One region of the Kandleria sp. genome, then DNA from elsewhere that is predicted to be linked to it. Evidence: riboswitches for the same ligand, from Rfam matches in the RefSeq annotation. Region 1 holds a riboswitch; the other holds the start of a gene.

Region 1 (8,375 bases):
TTTTTTAGACATACTTCGTAAAAGAGGAAGCGGAAGATGAATGGCATTCATCTTAAGAGAAGTGGCTACAGAAGAAAAGCTATGCAAAATACATTTCACATTATACTTTTTACAAATTGATATCACTTGTGATGCTAATTCTAGATAATCTTCTGGAGTCATATCTTTTTCACGAAGTATGATTGCTTTAGGATGATAAGATGCGATATGGATAATTCTTGTTAAGAAGTCTTCTTTACAAAGGTGTCGATTGGTGATGCAAACAATATTAGACATCGATATAATCATTTAATACCGGCTGTAATCCTTCACCGGACATATCCTCATACATTTTTTTGAAGCTGCGATTATCATTGATTTCAAATTGTTCATCGCCTTTAGCTTCATTGTTATTTTTACCAGTATACTTCGCTTCATGATCACCAATACCTGTAGAAACACCAGCTGACACCTTTGTGGCTGCAATCATTACAATCCCATTTCTAAATTCTGCACTTTCACGTGAAGAGACTGTTATTCCTGCAAATGGCAAGAAGATACGATAGGCGCAAAGCACTTGACATAACTGTTTTTCTCCTACATCCAATGGATTGATTTTGTCATTATTGATGATTGGTCTTAATCTTGGACATGATAAAGACATTTCCGCATGTGGATATTTACGTTGCAGATAATAGACATGAAGCGCAGTTGCGAGAGCATCTTTTCTAAAATCGGATAAGCCTAGAAGAGCGGAGAAAGCTACTCCTCGCATTCCTCCACGTAAGGCGCGTTCTTGCGCATCAAAGCGGTATGGCCATACGCGTTTATGTCCAAGAAGATGCAATGTTTCATATTTATCGCTATCATATGTTTCTTGAAAGACTGTTACATAATCTGCGCCACATTCATGTAGATACTTATATTCATCAGTATTGACAGGATAAATTTCAAGTCCGACCATACGAAAATACTTTTTTGCCAGCTTGCACGCTTCTCCGATATAGTGAACATCGCTTTGTCCTCTGCTTTCACCAGTAAGAATGAGGATTTCTTCCATGCCAGAGTTGGCTATAACTTCCATTTCATTTTCAATCTGTTCCCTGTTAAGCTTCATACGATGGATGTGATTGTAGCAGTTAAAACCGCAATACACACAGTAGTTCTCACAGTAATTTGCGATATATAAAGGGGTAAACAAGTAAACTGTATTTCCGAAATGTTTACTTGTTTCAAGTCTTGCTTTCTGAGCCATTTGTTCCAAATAGGGCTCTGCCGCAGGCGAAAGCAAGGCCTTGAAATCCTCAATTGAACATGTGTCATGATGTAATGCTCTAAGTACATCTTGTTTTGTATATTGCGTATAATCATAGCTATTCATTGCTTCAATTACTTTTGAACAGACATCTGATTCAATGATTTCCATTCCCGGAAGATATTCCATGTGATTCTTGCGATAAGATGGATCAGTTTCTAGTCTATGTTTTTTCTTGAGCGCTGCGGATGAAAGGTGCTTGGAGTCTACGTAAAATTGATTTTCCATTTTGTCTTCTCCTTAGTCTCGCAAGAATCCTGTCAATGGATCAGAAGCAGAAGCACCACGATTGATGACACGTCCAAGACCTGACAGATACGCCTTTCGTCCTGCTTCTACGGCCTGATTGAACGCTGAAGCCATCAATGGCAGATCTCCCGCTGTCGCAATTGCAGTATTCGCCATAATTGCAGAAGCCCCCATCTCCATAGCTGCACACGCCTCTGATGGCTTACCGATTCCTGCATCTACGATAATAGGAAGATCAATTTCATCAATAAGAATCTGAATAAAATCCTTAGTCGATAAACCCTTATTTGATCCAATCGGCGATGCCAAAGGCATAATCGCAGCGGCTCCCGCCGCAGCTAAATCACGAGCGACATTAAGATCAGGATACATATAGGGCAACACTACAAATCCTTCTTTCGCAAGGATTTGTGTTGCCTTGATTGTCTCTTGATTATCTGGCAAAAGATACTTTGTATCTCGCATGATTTCTATTTTAATGAAGTCACCACATCCCAGTTCTCTTGCGAGTCGGGCAATGCGCACAGCTTCCTTTGCATTTCTTGCACCTGATGTATTAGGAATAAGAGTTACCCCTTTAGGAATATAGTCTAAAATATTTTCATGTTCCTTCGTATTGGCACGACGAATGGCAAGAGTAATCATTTCTGCTCCTGCATCTTTCACTGCCGCATCAATAAGTTTCATTGAATATTTTCCCGACCCTAATATAAAACGGGAATTAAACTCATGCCCACCGATGATGAGCTTATCATTATTTATCATAAATATACCTTCTTTCTATTCACCTGCAAGAATCCGCAGGATTGTATGCGCCTGATGAGCAGCGCAAAGCATCACTCTAGAAGATACTAATCCCATCGTATTCTTTACATCGCTGACTTCATCACCACATAAATAAAATCTATTTGTCAATTTTCTAGTCTTAATAAGATTAGGTGAGCCCATGCCAGCCATACCAGATGCAGCTACCACATAACAATCAGGTAGCTTTTCTAAAACACCATTGACTAACATGGCCTTACAAGATGGATCATCAAAAGCTTCACACACGATATCTGCATCTTTAAGAAGACTTACAATATTATCTTCTGTAATCTTTTCATTGATTGCCTCAATATCAATATAAGGAGCAACCTCCAAGATATTTTCTAAAAGAGCTTCCGTCTTATTACAACCAATCTGATTCACTTTATAGCACTGACGATGCAGATTCGTCATATCTACTTGATCAAAGTCAATCAGTATAAGCTTTCCCACACCTGCTCTCGCTAATGCGATCGCAATATGTGAACCAAGACCTGCTAATCCACAAATCGCAACTGTCGCATTAGAAAATTGTTCATACAAGGAAAGACCAATACGATTGATCAAAGCCTCTCTCCATTCTTGTTTTAAACTCATTTACCCACCTCCTACGAAGCTGACAATTTCTACAACATCTTCATCTTTAAGAATGGTCTTATCATACATTGACTTTAAGACAATCTCTTCATTGCGTTCTACCGCAATGACCCTAAGATCGTAATCTGTTGACTTCAGAAATTCAGATATGCTTTCTCCTGCAATATCCAATTCCTTGCCGTTGACCTTCACCATAATTACACCCCCATAAAAAAGAGAAATATCCTATTTGGACATTTCTCATGATCTACACACAATTCCCTACGCTGGCATTATCCAAATCAGGTATAAGGGTCGAAGTTGATAACTTCCTCTCAGCCTGCACACAAGCTCCCCACTTCTATTGTAAAAAAGACGACACCTTATGATGCCGCCTAAAATCCTAGTAAATGACTTCCTACGACGGCATTATCCGCATCAGGTTATAGGGTCGAAGTTCGATCACTTCCTCTCAGCCTGCTTACAAGCTCCCCTGTATTTCTTTTATATGATATATCTAAATCAATAAAAAGGCAATAGAAAAGGAAATCCTATAGATTTCCTTTTCATGGTTATTTGTTTTTAAGTAAATCTCTAATTTCTTCAAGTAAAACAATATCGTCTGGTTTTACTGCTTCTTCAGGTTTACTTTCTTCTTCTTTCTTAAGTTTATCCTTTGCTTTATTAATTGATTTAACAATTAAGAAAATACATAAGGCAAGCAATAGGAAGTTGATGAATGAAGATACAAAAGCGCCATATTTAATAGAAACAGTTCCAGCTGGTCCAATTGACATTTTGAAGACAGCTTCATCTAAGCTATCCGGAATTTTAATAATTCCTGAGATGACACCCATTAGCATATTTACTAATGCAGTAACAACATCTTTTAAAGCACCACCTAAGATGACACCGACTGCCATATCAATGACGTTTCCAGTAAAAGCAAACTCTTTAAATTCTTTCCATAAGTTTTTCATAAAATACCTCCCTGCACATAATTATATCAAATCTTATCAATTTGAAAAGCATTTCACTCTATTAACCTAAAACTACATCTAGAATCATCATTAATGTGAATCCTATCGCAAATCCCATTGTCGCAATATTCGAATGTTTACCAACATTGGCACTTGGAATAAGTTCTTCGATGACCACATAGATCATGGCACCTGCCGCAAATGATAAGAAATACGGCAATAATGGGATAGTAATTGATGTTAATGCAATAACGAGTAATCCTCCCAATGGTTCAACCAGACCTGAAGCTGTTCCCATCAGGAAGGCTTTCATTTTACTTACACCTTCTGCTTTTAATGGCATAGAGATGATTGCTCCTTCAGGAAAGTTCTGTATTGCGATACCAATGGATAATGCTAACGCGGACATAAGTGTCATTGTCGATGTTCCAGACGCAATTCCGGCAAGAACAACACCCACTGCCATTCCTTCAGGGAAATTATGAAGCGTTACAGCTAAAACCATCATTGTGGTTTTCTGAAGCTTAGCTTTTATTCCTTCTGGTTCATCACTTTCAATATGAAGATGAGGTACAATATGATCTAGTACAAGCAAGAATAAGACTCCTAACATGAATCCTACTGCTGCTGGCATGACACGCCATTTTCCCATCTTTTCTGACATTTCTATTGCTGGAATAAGCAATGACCAGGCTGAAGCCGCAACCATGACACCTGCCGCAAATCCTAGCAATGCTTTTTCTAATTTTTTATTCATAGCCTCTTTCATAAAGAATACCATCGCACTTCCGAGCGTAGTACCCAATACCGGAATAAGAAGGCCTATTAGTATATAATTATTCATAATTTTTTTCCTCCCTATCTCTAGTATAGGGATTTTTGTATTTTATACCAACAATATGCAAAAAAAGAGCATAAATGCTCTTTTATCCTAGATATGCTTCTTTTACACGTGAATTATTAGCAACATCTGCTGCTTTACCAGAAACAGTGATTGTTCCTGTTTCTAGAACATATGCTTTATCCGCAATCTTTAATGCTTTAGAGGCATTTTGTTCTACAAGAAGAACAGTTACACCTTCTTCTTTATTGATTGTCTTGATGATATCAAAGATTTCATTGACAAGAATTGGTGAAAGCCCCATTGATGGCTCATCAAGCAATAATAGCTTTGGTTTACTCATCAAGGCACGTCCCATTGCAAGCATCTGTTGTTCACCACCGGATAATGTACCGGCAAGCTGTTTCTTACGTTCTTCAAGTCTTGGGAATAGAGAGTAGATATGCTGGATATCATCTTCTATCTTGTTGTCATCTCTTAAGAATGCACCCATTTCAAGATTATCTTCTACAGAAAGCTGTGCAAAGATACGTCTTCCTTCTGGTACCTGAGCTAAGTTTAATCCAACAATCTTATGGGCAGGCATTTTAGAAATATCCTTGCCATCAAAGATGATCTCACCACTCTTGCTTGAAATAAGTGAACTGATCGCATGAAGCGTTGATGTTTTACCAGCACCATTGGCTCCGATTAAAGCAACGATTTCTCCTTCTTCTACTTCAAAAGAGACATCTTTAATCGCATGAATGACACCGTAGTTTACATTTAAATCTTTTACTTTAAGTAACATGCAATACCCCCTATTCTTCACTACCTAAATAGGCTGCTACTACTTCTGGATTATTTCTGATTTCATCTGGTGAACCAAATGCTAAAACTGTACCAAAGTTTAATACACAGATCTTCTCACAAATACCCATGACAAGTTTCATATCATGTTCAATAAGAAGAATAGAAATATCAAATTTCTTTCTAATTAAAGCAATTGTTTCCATCAATTCTGCTGTTTCAGTTGGGTTCATCCCTGCAGCAGGTTCATCCAATAATAATAATTTAGGAGAAGTTGCCAAGGCTCTGGCAATTTCTAGCTGACGCTGTTTCCCATAAGGAAGATTGGATGCCTTAACATCCGCAAATTCTTCAAGACCAAATACTGACAATAGCTCTCTGGCTTTCTGATCCATTTTTTCTTCTCCCTTAAAATAGCTAGGAAGATGTAAAATAGATGATAATAATGAATATTCATGAGAATGATGAAGACCAACTTTTACATTATCAATAACACTCATCTCCTTGAAAAGACGAATATTCTGAAATGTTCTAGCAATTCCCATCTGGGTAATCTGCGTTGGTGATTTTTTATTTAGACTTACACCATCAAGTAAGATTTTACCGCTTGTTGGTTTATACACCCCTGTCAACAAGTTGAAGATCGTTGTCTTACCTGCACCATTAGGTCCAATAAGACCAAATAATTGACCTTCTCCAATTTCAAAGTTGAACTCATCAACGGCTTTAAGTCCACCGAATTGAATACCCAATCCGGATGTTTTTAATAATGGTTTCATAGTGACTCCTCCTTCCCTTTCTTATTCAAGAATGGAATCATACGTTTTAATGCAATACCTGCATCACTATGTTTAAGTAACATTGCTGCAATTAATACGATTGCATAAATTAACATACGATAGTTAGAGAAGCTGATTAATAATGAAGGAACAACTGTTAAGGCGATAGCCGCAATAATTGAACCTGGCAAGCTTCCCATTCCGCCTAATACGACCATAACAAGGATTTCTACTGATTTGTTATAATCGAAATATTTAGGAACAAGAACTGGAATGTAATGTGAATAAAGTGCCCCTGCTGCTCCCGCAAAGAATGCAGAAATAACGAAGGCTAAGATTTTATAGTAAGTAATGTTGATACCTGATAATTCTGAAGCTGTTTCATCTTCTTTTACTGAGATGATTGCACGTCCATGACGAGAATGAACGATACTGTAAACCACAAAAATTGTTAATGCAGCAATCAAGTAAACAAAAGTAAAGTTTGTTTCATGAGGTGTACCAATTAACCCTCTTGAACCATTAGTGATCTTCAAGTTAACAATGATAACACGAATGATTTCATTGAATGCTAAAGTGATGATACAAAGATAATCACCTTTTAATCTTAAAGAAGGAACACCTACGACAATACCGATGAGTGCTGCTGCAAGAGCACCGATAAGAAGTGTCAATAAGAATGGCCACTGATAATAGATACTTAAAATAGCTGAAACATAAGCACCTACAGCCATGAATCCGGCATGTCCTAATGTCAACTGACCTAAGTAGCCAGTAGCTAAGTTCAATGATACAGCCAGTACAATATTAATACCGCAAAGCATAATAATACCTGACCAGAAACTATTTAAGATGCCAAGTGACATCAGCAATGTTAATACAATATATGGAATCGCCGCCATAAGAAGGGCTAAAATAAGCGATTTTACTAACTTCTTTTTCATGCGCTATACCTTCTCTCTTACGTTCTTTCCAAATAAACCAGCTGGTTTAATCAATAAAATAAGAATCAAGATACCAAATACAATAGCATCAGAGAAATCTGATGAGATATATGAGATAGTCAATGATTCAGCAACCCCGATCATAAGTCCACCGACCATGGCACCAGGAATGCTACCAATTCCTCCAAGTACTGCCGCAATGAAGGCCTTAATTCCTAGCATTGCACCAATATATGGATTAATAAGTGAGAACTTTGCCCCATAGATGACACCTGCTACAGCACCTAATCCAGAACCAATCGCAAAAGCTAAAGAGATAGTTGAAGAAACATTGATTCCCATAAGCTGTGCTGCTCCAGCATCTTCTGAAACGGCACGCATTGCTTTCCCCATTTTTGTCTTATGAATAAAGAATAACAATGCACCAGTACAGACACCTGAAATAATTAATGTAATTAATGTGATATATGTGATATGCAAACCACCAAGATGGAATGAACCTTGTGGCATGATATCAGGGAATGTTTTTCCTGATGATGTAAAGATCAAGTAGAAAACATTCTGTAATAAATAAGAAACACCGATAGCTGTGATCAATACTTCCAATGATCCTTTACCACGTAGTGGCTTATAAGCTACCTTTTCAGTAATAACACCTAATGCGGCAGTCAATACAACAGAAAGAGCGATTGCTGCAACAGGAGGTAATCCTAAGCTTGAGATACCTACTAGTGCAAAATAAGAAGAGGCCATGATGATTTCACCATGAGCGAAGTTGATCATCTTCCCAATGCCGTATACCATTGTATATCCAATTGCAACCAGTGCATACATACTACCGGTTGATAATCCATTGATAATCTGATTAATAAAATCCATAGAGAACTCCTTTCAATAATACTAAAGGGAGAGTATATGCTCTCCCTAATCATACTTCCTTATGAAACAGTGACATACTTTCCATTCTTAACTGTTACGGTAACCATTTCCTTCTGTGGATCATGATACTCATTGTATTTGAATCCACCACATGCTGCTTCATCATTTGTAACAGTGATTTTAGCAAGCTGTTCATTGATCTTATCTGGATCAGTAGATTTAGCAGCATTGATTGCT
Region 2 (8,375 bases), on a different contig from region 1:
CACATGGCAGAAAAGAGAAAGTTCACTCAGCAAGAACAGGTACGTAGACAGAAACTAGAAGAATTAGCAAACTTAGGTATTGATCCATTTGGACAGAAGTATGATGTAGAAACATATACATCAGATATTAGAAGAGAATATGGTTCATGCACTAAAGAAGAACTAGAAGAAAAGAAAGTCTCTGTACAGATTGCAGGACGTATCATTAGAAGAAGACGTAAAGGGAAAGTATGTTTCATGGATCTATTAGATCGTGATGGCAGCATTCAGCTTTATGTAAGAAAAGATGTTGTTGGAGAAGAGATCTATGAAATCGTTAAACGTGGAGATCTTGGAGACATCATTGGTGTTAAAGGGGAATTAATGGTAACTGACATGGGTGAATTAACTGTCCGTGTTGATGAATATACTCATTTATCTAAAGCATTAAGACCTTTACCTGAAAAGTTCCATGGTTTAACTGATACTGAAGAACGTTTTAGAAGAAGATATGTAGACTTAATCATGAATGAAGAAGCAAGAAAAGTTGCTTTCACTAGACCTAAGATCATTAGATCTATCCAGAACTACTTAGATTCTAAACATTTCGTAGAAGTTGAAACACCAATCATGAATAACATTCTTGGTGGGGCAGCAGCTAAACCATTCGTAACACATTTTAATGCGTTAGATTCAGATTTCTATTTAAGAATTGCGACTGAATTAAATCTTAAGAGATTAATTGTCGGTGGTATGGATGCTGTTTATGAAATTGGTAGATTATTCAGAAATGAAGGTATGGATAGAACTCATAACCCTGAATTTACTACAATTGAAGTCTATAAAGCATTCTCTGATCTAGAAGGTATGATGGACTTAACTGAAGGTATCATTGCCAATGCAGCTATGACTGTAAATGGTACTTATGATATTGAATATAAAGGACACAAGATTTCATTAGCACCAGGATTCAAGAGAATCTCTATGACTGATGCAATTAAGGAAAAGACTGGTATTGATTTCAATGAACATATGTCATTTGAAGATGCTAAAAAGTTAGCAGAAGAACATGAAATTGAAGTTGAACCACATTTCGCTTATGGTCATATCATCAATGCATTCTTTGAAAAGTATGTAGAAGAAACTATTGTAGAACCAACATTCGTATATGGTCATCCAATTGAAATTTCTCCATTAGCTAAGAAGAACCTAGAAGATCCTCGTTTCACTCAGAGATTCGAATTATTCATTTGTGGTAATGAATATGCAAATGCATTTACTGAATTAAATGATCCAATTGATCAGTATGAAAGATTCGCTAACCAGTTAAAAGAAAGAGAACTTGGTAACGATGAAGCCAACGAAATGGATATGGATTATGTAGAAGCCTTAGAATATGGTATGCCACCAACAGGTGGAATGGGTATGGGAATTGATAGATTAGTTATGTTATTGACTGGTCAGGATACTATCAGAGAAGTTATCTTATTCCCTGCAATGAAGAATATTAATGATTAATGTAAAGAGCATCCTTGGATGCTCTTTTTTATTAAGAAAACGTTTGCATAATTTTCAATATGATGATAGTCTATTACCAACAACAGGGGAGCTTGTAAGGCAGGCTGAGAACGAGAGTAACAAGAGCTCGGACCCATAACCTGATTTGGATAATGCCAACGTAGGGATATCATTGTGCGAGAGTTTTTTTGCGTATAAGCAGATATATCAGAGTTGGTATATCTGCTTTTTTGTTGGAAGAATAAGGAGAAAAAAGATGCTGGGGGAAAATTTAAACAAGGTCAGAAAGAATGTACCACTAGTCCATAACATTACCAATTATGTCACAGTAAATGATGTTGCCAATGTATTGCTTGCATGTGGTGCTAGTCCGATTATGGCTGATGAAGCTGAAGAGGTAGAAGATATTACATCCATCTGTGGTGGCCTTAATATCAACATTGGTACATTAAACAAAAGAAGCATTCAATCAATGTTTCTTGCAGGAAAGAAATCTAATGAATTACATCATGTCGTTTTATTAGATCCAGTTGGTGCTGGTGCTTCCGCACTGCGTACCAACACGGCGTTGAATTTATTGAAAGAAATCAAATTCGATGTAATCAGAGGAAATATTTCAGAAATTAAGACATTGGCACTGGGAAGTGGAACGACCAAGGGTGTCGATGCAGACATAGCCGATGTCATTACAGAAGACAATCTTGATGAAGCTATATTATTTGTAAAATCATTTGCAAAAAAGACAGGTGCTATTATTGCGATTACCGGTGCCATTGATCTAGTAAGTGATGAAGAAAGATGTTTTGTCATAAGAAATGGTCGTAAAGAAATGAGCAGAATTACCGGTACAGGATGTCAGTTATCAGGTATGATGACCGCATTTCTTATCGCCAATAAGAATCCTTTAGAAGCAGCAGCTGCTTCAGTTTGTATGATGGGATTAGCTGGTGAAATAGCCTGGAATCATATGCAAGATGGAGATGGTAATGCGACATATCGTAATCGTATTATTGATGCCATCTTTAATATGGATGAAGAGACTTTAAATAAAGGAGCTAAATACGATGTACGATGAATTATTGCTTTATGGGGTAACGGATCGTCATTGGTTAAATGGAAGACGCCTTTATGATGATGTGAAAGAAAGTCTAGATGGTGGAGTTACCTTTATTCAATTAAGAGAAAAGACTTTAGATGAAGAGACGTTTCTATTAGAAGCTAAAGAGATTAAGTCATTATGTGAAGCGTATCATGTGCCCTTTGTGATTAATGATAACGTGGATATTGCCAAAAAAATAAATGCGGATGGTGTACATGTTGGACAAGATGATATGAACGTAGAAGATGTACGTCGTATTTTAGGAGAAGAAAAAATCATTGGGGTATCTGCTTCAAGTGTTGAAGAGGCATTATGTGCTGAAAAAGGTGGTGCTGATTATTTAGGAGTAGGTGCTGTATTTCCTACAAGTTCAAAAGATGATGCATCAGATGTTTCTTTTGAAATATTAAAAGAGATATGTGAGGCGGTATCTATCCCCGTCATTGCGATTGGTGGTATTAGTAAAGAAAATGTCCATAAGCTTTCTGGCAGCGGTATTGTCGGTATTGCGGTCATTAGTGCTATCTTTGGTAAAGAAGATATTAAACAAGCAGCTATTGATCTTAAGAAAGAAACAAGAAAGGCACTTTATGATTAAGGGAGCTATTTTTGATATTGATGGTGTGATTCTAGATTCAATGGAAATGTGGAATGATCTAGGAAAACGTTATTTAAGTTCTATAGGGATAGAAGCTGAAAAAGGTCTTAATGATATCTTGTTTTCTATGAGTATGGAAGAAGGAGCAAGGTATCTTAGTGAACATTATCATGTAGAAAAAAGCAGTGTTGAGATTGTAGAAGATATCAAGAATATGATTGAGAACTTCTATGTTAATGAAGTTCATGAAAAAGATGGTGCTAAAGAGCTTTTAGCATTTATTAAGAAACAAGGTATCAAGATTGTAGCAGCTACAAGCAGTGATAGTGTTCAAGTTGAAAAAGCTTTAAGAAGAAATGGTCTATATGAATATTTTGAAAAAATATTTACGACAAGTGAAATAGGAAAAAGCAAGCATTCTTCAGATATTTATGATGAAGCTACACGTTATCTTCATGTTTTACAAGAAGAAACATTGGTTTTTGAAGATTCTCTTTATGCATTAAAGACAGCGAGGGAAGCTGGCTATATTGTGATAGCTGTCTTTGATCAATATGGAGAAAAGAACCAGTATGAATTAAAAATGATGGCTGATTATTATCTGAAAGATTACTCAGCTTTTAAAAGCGGCAAGTTGGGGGCACCACTTCCTATCACTTTATAAAATAAATGCGAAGAAAGAAGGAATAATCATGAAAAAAGCATTAACAATCGCTGGAAGTGATTCTAGTGGAGGCGCCGGCATTCAGGCAGATTTAAAGACGATGACTATGAATGGTGTATATGCTATGTCTGCCATAACAGCATTGACTGCACAAAATACAACGGGGGTAAGTGGAATTATGGAGGCCACACCAGAATTTCTTTCTTTAGAGTTGGATGCAGTCTTTACTGATATTTATCCTGATGCTGTTAAGACAGGAATGGTTTCATCAAGTGAACTGATTCATACGATTGTAAACTCATTAAAGAAATATCATGCTAAAAACATAGTAGTAGATCCAGTAATGGTCGCTACAAGTGGAGCTAAGCTTATTAGTGATGATGCAATTGAAACATTAAAAAAGGAGTTATTACCTGTTGCCACAGTAATTACACCTAATATTCCTGAAGCTGAAGTTTTATCTGATATTAAGATTAACAATGAAGAAGATATGATTACAGCAGCAAGAATCATCTATGAGAAATATGGCTGTAATGTGCTTTGTAAAGGAGGGCATCAAATTAATGATGCAAATGATCTTCTTTATCGTGATGGTAGTTATATATGGTTTAAGGGGAAGAGAATTAACAATAACAACACACATGGAACAGGGTGTACATTATCCAGTGCTATTGCCTCATTTTTAGCTAGAGAAGAAAGCTTAGATGAGGCAGTCAAACATGCTAAAGACTATATTTCTAAAGCATTAGAAGCACAGCTTGATCTAGGAAAAGGAAGTGGGCCATTGGCTCATAATTATGTACTATTTGAAGTGAATAAAGATGATACAGAAATTTGATGGATATGATAAAAAGTATGATGAATGGTTCATGAAGAATGAAAACTTATTTATGAGTGAATTAAAACTATTCAAGAAAGCATTAGGTGATATTGAAAACAAGAGAATCCTCTCAGTAGGATGTGGTAGTGGCTTATTTGAAAGCTATATTGATTCTCGTCATATTGAAGGTATTGAACCTTCAAAAGATATGGGAGAGATTGCGAAAAAAAGGGGAGTCAATGTGATCAAATATGGTCTTATTGAAGATGTAGATCTTCCTACTTATAAGAAATGTAGACAGGCATTAAAGAAGAATGGAAAGCTCATTCTTCTTGATGTACCTAAAGAAAGTGTGTATCTTCTTGGAAAAAGCTTAAATACATATGATCATGATTATCTTAATGGTGTAATGCCAGCTTTACCTTATCCATTAGCGTTAGCTTCATCGGGAGTATGGCATTCTACTGAAAAGAAAATTGATGTGCTAAAAAGCATTAATTTTAATGATTTTCAATATTTACAAACATTAATTCGCAATCCATTGTATACTAATGAAGAAGTTGAAGATGTTCAGGAAGGGTATAAGAGTGGTGGATATGTCGCAATCATTGCGAAGAAGTGATAATTTAAAGTTTACTGATCTTCTTTTTAAGAGAGTATCAGCGCTTTGGGATAATGAAGTAAAAAATGATTTTATTGTTCAAATGGCTAAAGGTGTCTTAGATATAGATCGTTTTAAAAACTACTTGATGCAAGATTATTTCTATTTATTAGATTATTTGGATATTTTAAAGAAACTAAAGAATATGTGTGTACATGAGAACTTGTCTAATCATTTAGATAAGATGATCAATGAAACGATGCATGAAACATATTCTGTACATGTTCCTTATATGAATAGAGTAGGTATTACTCAAAAAGAGATTTGTAATTGTAAGATTAAACCGGTCATTAAAGATTATATTTCTTACATTAAATCAGTCATTGAAGAACATACTATGTTAGGAGGCGTTATTGCGCTTCTTCAATGTTCATGGGGATATGCCTATGTTAGCGAGAAGGCATGGAAACTTTATGGGAATAATGAACATTCACTCTATAAGGACTGGTTTGATGCTTATTCTACGGGATCATATATTGATGCTAATCAGGATTGGATTGATCTTATTAATGAGATGACGAGATTTCTTGATACAGATCAAGCAGAAATTCTTTGCGATATTTTTGTGAAGTGTGCTCAATTTGAAAATCAATTTTGGAATGTATTATGAAGAATGCCAAATGGAGTTATTCCATTTGGCATTTTAATTTATATATTCATCTAGTGTTTCTATGAATTGATTGTAAGTCAATGAATGAATAATGCCCTGCTGTAATTTGGGGTTATTTACAACTTCAATGAATAAATCGTAGAGATGTTCCATGTCAGTAGTATCACCTTTTTTAATGGCTAGAAGAAAGACAATTTTGATTGTTTCATCTTTGTTCCAAATAATAGGTTTATCTAGTATGGCCACAGCAACTTTTGTTTTTAGAGCAATGACATCTAAAGGATGAGGGAGAGCGAAAACTTCATTCATATTGGTATTGGATAGATTTTCTCGTTCATATACACTTGTTAAGAAGTTTTCATCAACAATCCCTTCTTGTATAAGCATGTTATTCATTTTTTCTAATAATTTATTTTTAGATATAGAAGTAGATTCATGTATAAAAAGTGATGGAGAAAAGAATTTCTGAATCTTTTTTGATTTCCCTTGGTTGATTGAAGCAATAAAATGAGACACAGTCTCAATATCGTTTTGAGGAAGTGAAAAGTCTACAGTAATTGTTGGGCTATATGTGGACTCGAGCGGTATTGTAGAGATAACGAAATCAATACCGTTAAAATCTTCATTTTTAAGTGTTATAAATTCATGATAGGACAATCTAGAAACAATGAAGATTTTATCTCCGAATACATTATTTAGGCGTGCTTCAAGCATTCTTGTAGTGGCTTGTCCAGATCCGCATACAAGATAAACATATTTCTTTTTCAGTGATCCTGAAAAGCATCTTTCAATTGATGCACCGATATGTAAGGCGATATATCCAAGTTCATCATCGGTGAATTCAAGAGTATCAATCTGCTTGAATACAGTTTTTGCGATTTCAAAAGGTAAAGGATAATTTGTTTTTATTGTGTTTAATAAGGGATTCCTATTTTCTATATTGAGTTCCATCATGCTCATTGATGTTTTTAAATGATTAAAAAGATCATTTTTTAGAACGGAATCATTTCTTAGATCAAAACGATAATTTGAATAGATGGTTTCGACTATATCTTGTACAAGTGATTTGATTTTTGCATTATTGATAGATTGATCTTGGTATTTTATGTTAGCGAGAACACGTAATGCAATGTAATTTTTCTCACCGTTGGTAATTGTGATACCAAAATATTCTTCAATAGATTGACATATTTCACTTGTGATCGTGTATATTTCCTCGGGAATTTCAACTGAATTAGTAAGACTTATGTAGTCATCATTAAGGATTCTTGAAATCATTAAAGCGAAATGTAAGGATAAATTATTTAGTTTAAAATCATCTGTTTCAATTTTGTATTTGTTGAAGATATTAATAATGATGTGCCCAATATTATGTAGGTCTATATCATTAAAGAATGTTTTCTCACTTGTAGAGAGTATCATTGATAAATGATCTTGAGAATAAATTTCATTGATAATACATTCTCTTTTGTTAGATTCATTTCCGATAATTTTAATGCCTATTCCTGGCTTTACGATATACTCCAAATTATAAACTGGGAGTATTTTTTTAATGGTTTTAATGTAGTTTGAAAGTGTGTTTTTAGCTACAAAAACTGAATCTGCGAGATCGTCGATAGAAATATAGTCATGACTATATAGCAAAATCGATAAAATGTATTTTACACGATCCTGGCTGGAATCTAATTCTTTATCTTTTGAACTGCTTTCTTTAAAACTAGCAATGAATTTGTTGTATGCATCTAAATCATGTATTTCAACATAATAACCAGAGCGTCGTTTTAATTTTATAGAGGCTCCAATAAGATTGTCGTTGAGATTATTGATATCAGTTCTAATAGTTCTTTCAGATACTTTTAAAAGTAATGAGAGTTTACTCGCAGTTGTGAATTCATTATTACGGATGTAGTTAAAAATGTCATCAAGTCTCTTGTAATTGAACATAGTGTTCCTCCAATAAAATCAACTTATTAATAATGATATATTAGCATGCCAACTTGAAATGGCAATGGAAATCATTTCCGTTTAAATGTGGAAATAGGAGATGTAAGAGCTTACACATTTCCGCTTAAAGTGGAAATGGAATGGATTGAGAAGGGAAAAGATGTTAACTATACTTAGAAGTGTCAAAGGGAGGTGCGAGCATGAACAATATGCTAAATGAACAAACAATTTTCTTGGATGTTGATGAAGTAGATAAAGATAGCATCTTAAAATTTATTTGTAAAAAAGCAAAAGCATTAGCTGTTGCAGATGATGAAGATGTTTTATATCAAGATTTTTTAGATCGAGAAGAAGAGTTCTCAACTGGTCTACAAGATGGCTTTGCTATTCCTCATGCAAGAACAAAGAATGTCAAAAAAGCAACTGTGATGTTCTTACGTAATAAAAGAGATATTGACTGGGTGACAATGGATGATCAACCA

The links. Region 1 has a riboswitch for thiamine pyrophosphate ahead of thiS (sulfur carrier protein ThiS). Riboswitches for the same ligand answer to the same signal wherever they lie in the genome.
Region 2: linked by a shared signal. The riboswitch ahead of thiM (hydroxyethylthiazole kinase) and the one ahead of thiS (sulfur carrier protein ThiS) in region 1 are both predicted to bind thiamine pyrophosphate.

What each region holds. Positions count from the first base shown of each region.
Region 1 is NZ_JAGBIX010000098.1:451-8,825, forward strand. It holds gene J6L95_RS10730 (thiamine phosphate synthase) at 1-276, opposite strand, end outside; gene thiH (2-iminoacetate synthase ThiH) at 269-1,522, opposite strand; gene J6L95_RS10740 (thiazole synthase) at 1,535-2,308, opposite strand; gene thiF (thiamine biosynthesis protein ThiF) at 2,324-2,947, opposite strand; gene thiS (sulfur carrier protein ThiS) at 2,948-3,142, opposite strand; TPP riboswitch at 3,189-3,294, opposite strand; TPP riboswitch at 3,325-3,431, opposite strand; gene mscL (large conductance mechanosensitive channel protein MscL) at 3,499-3,906, opposite strand; gene J6L95_RS10760 (ZIP family metal transporter) at 3,968-4,750, opposite strand; gene J6L95_RS10765 (ABC transporter ATP-binding protein) at 4,833-5,537, opposite strand; gene J6L95_RS10770 (ABC transporter ATP-binding protein) at 5,548-6,315, opposite strand; gene J6L95_RS10775 (branched-chain amino acid ABC transporter permease) at 6,312-7,259, opposite strand; gene J6L95_RS10780 (branched-chain amino acid ABC transporter permease) at 7,263-8,138, opposite strand; gene J6L95_RS10785 (ABC transporter substrate-binding protein) at 8,198-8,375, opposite strand, start outside.
Region 2 is NZ_JAGBIX010000006.1:6,152-14,526, reverse strand. It holds gene lysS (lysine--tRNA ligase) at 4-1,497, shown strand; TPP riboswitch at 1,572-1,682, shown strand; gene thiM (hydroxyethylthiazole kinase) at 1,754-2,572, shown strand; gene thiE (thiamine phosphate synthase) at 2,562-3,194, shown strand; gene J6L95_RS01400 (HAD family hydrolase) at 3,187-3,858, shown strand; gene thiD (bifunctional hydroxymethylpyrimidine kinase/phosphomethylpyrimidine kinase) at 3,887-4,696, shown strand; gene J6L95_RS01390 (class I SAM-dependent methyltransferase) at 4,680-5,300, shown strand; gene J6L95_RS01385 (TenA family protein) at 5,275-5,949, shown strand; gene J6L95_RS01380 (BglG family transcription antiterminator) at 5,983-7,893, opposite strand; gene J6L95_RS01375 (PTS sugar transporter subunit IIA) at 8,094-8,375, shown strand, end outside.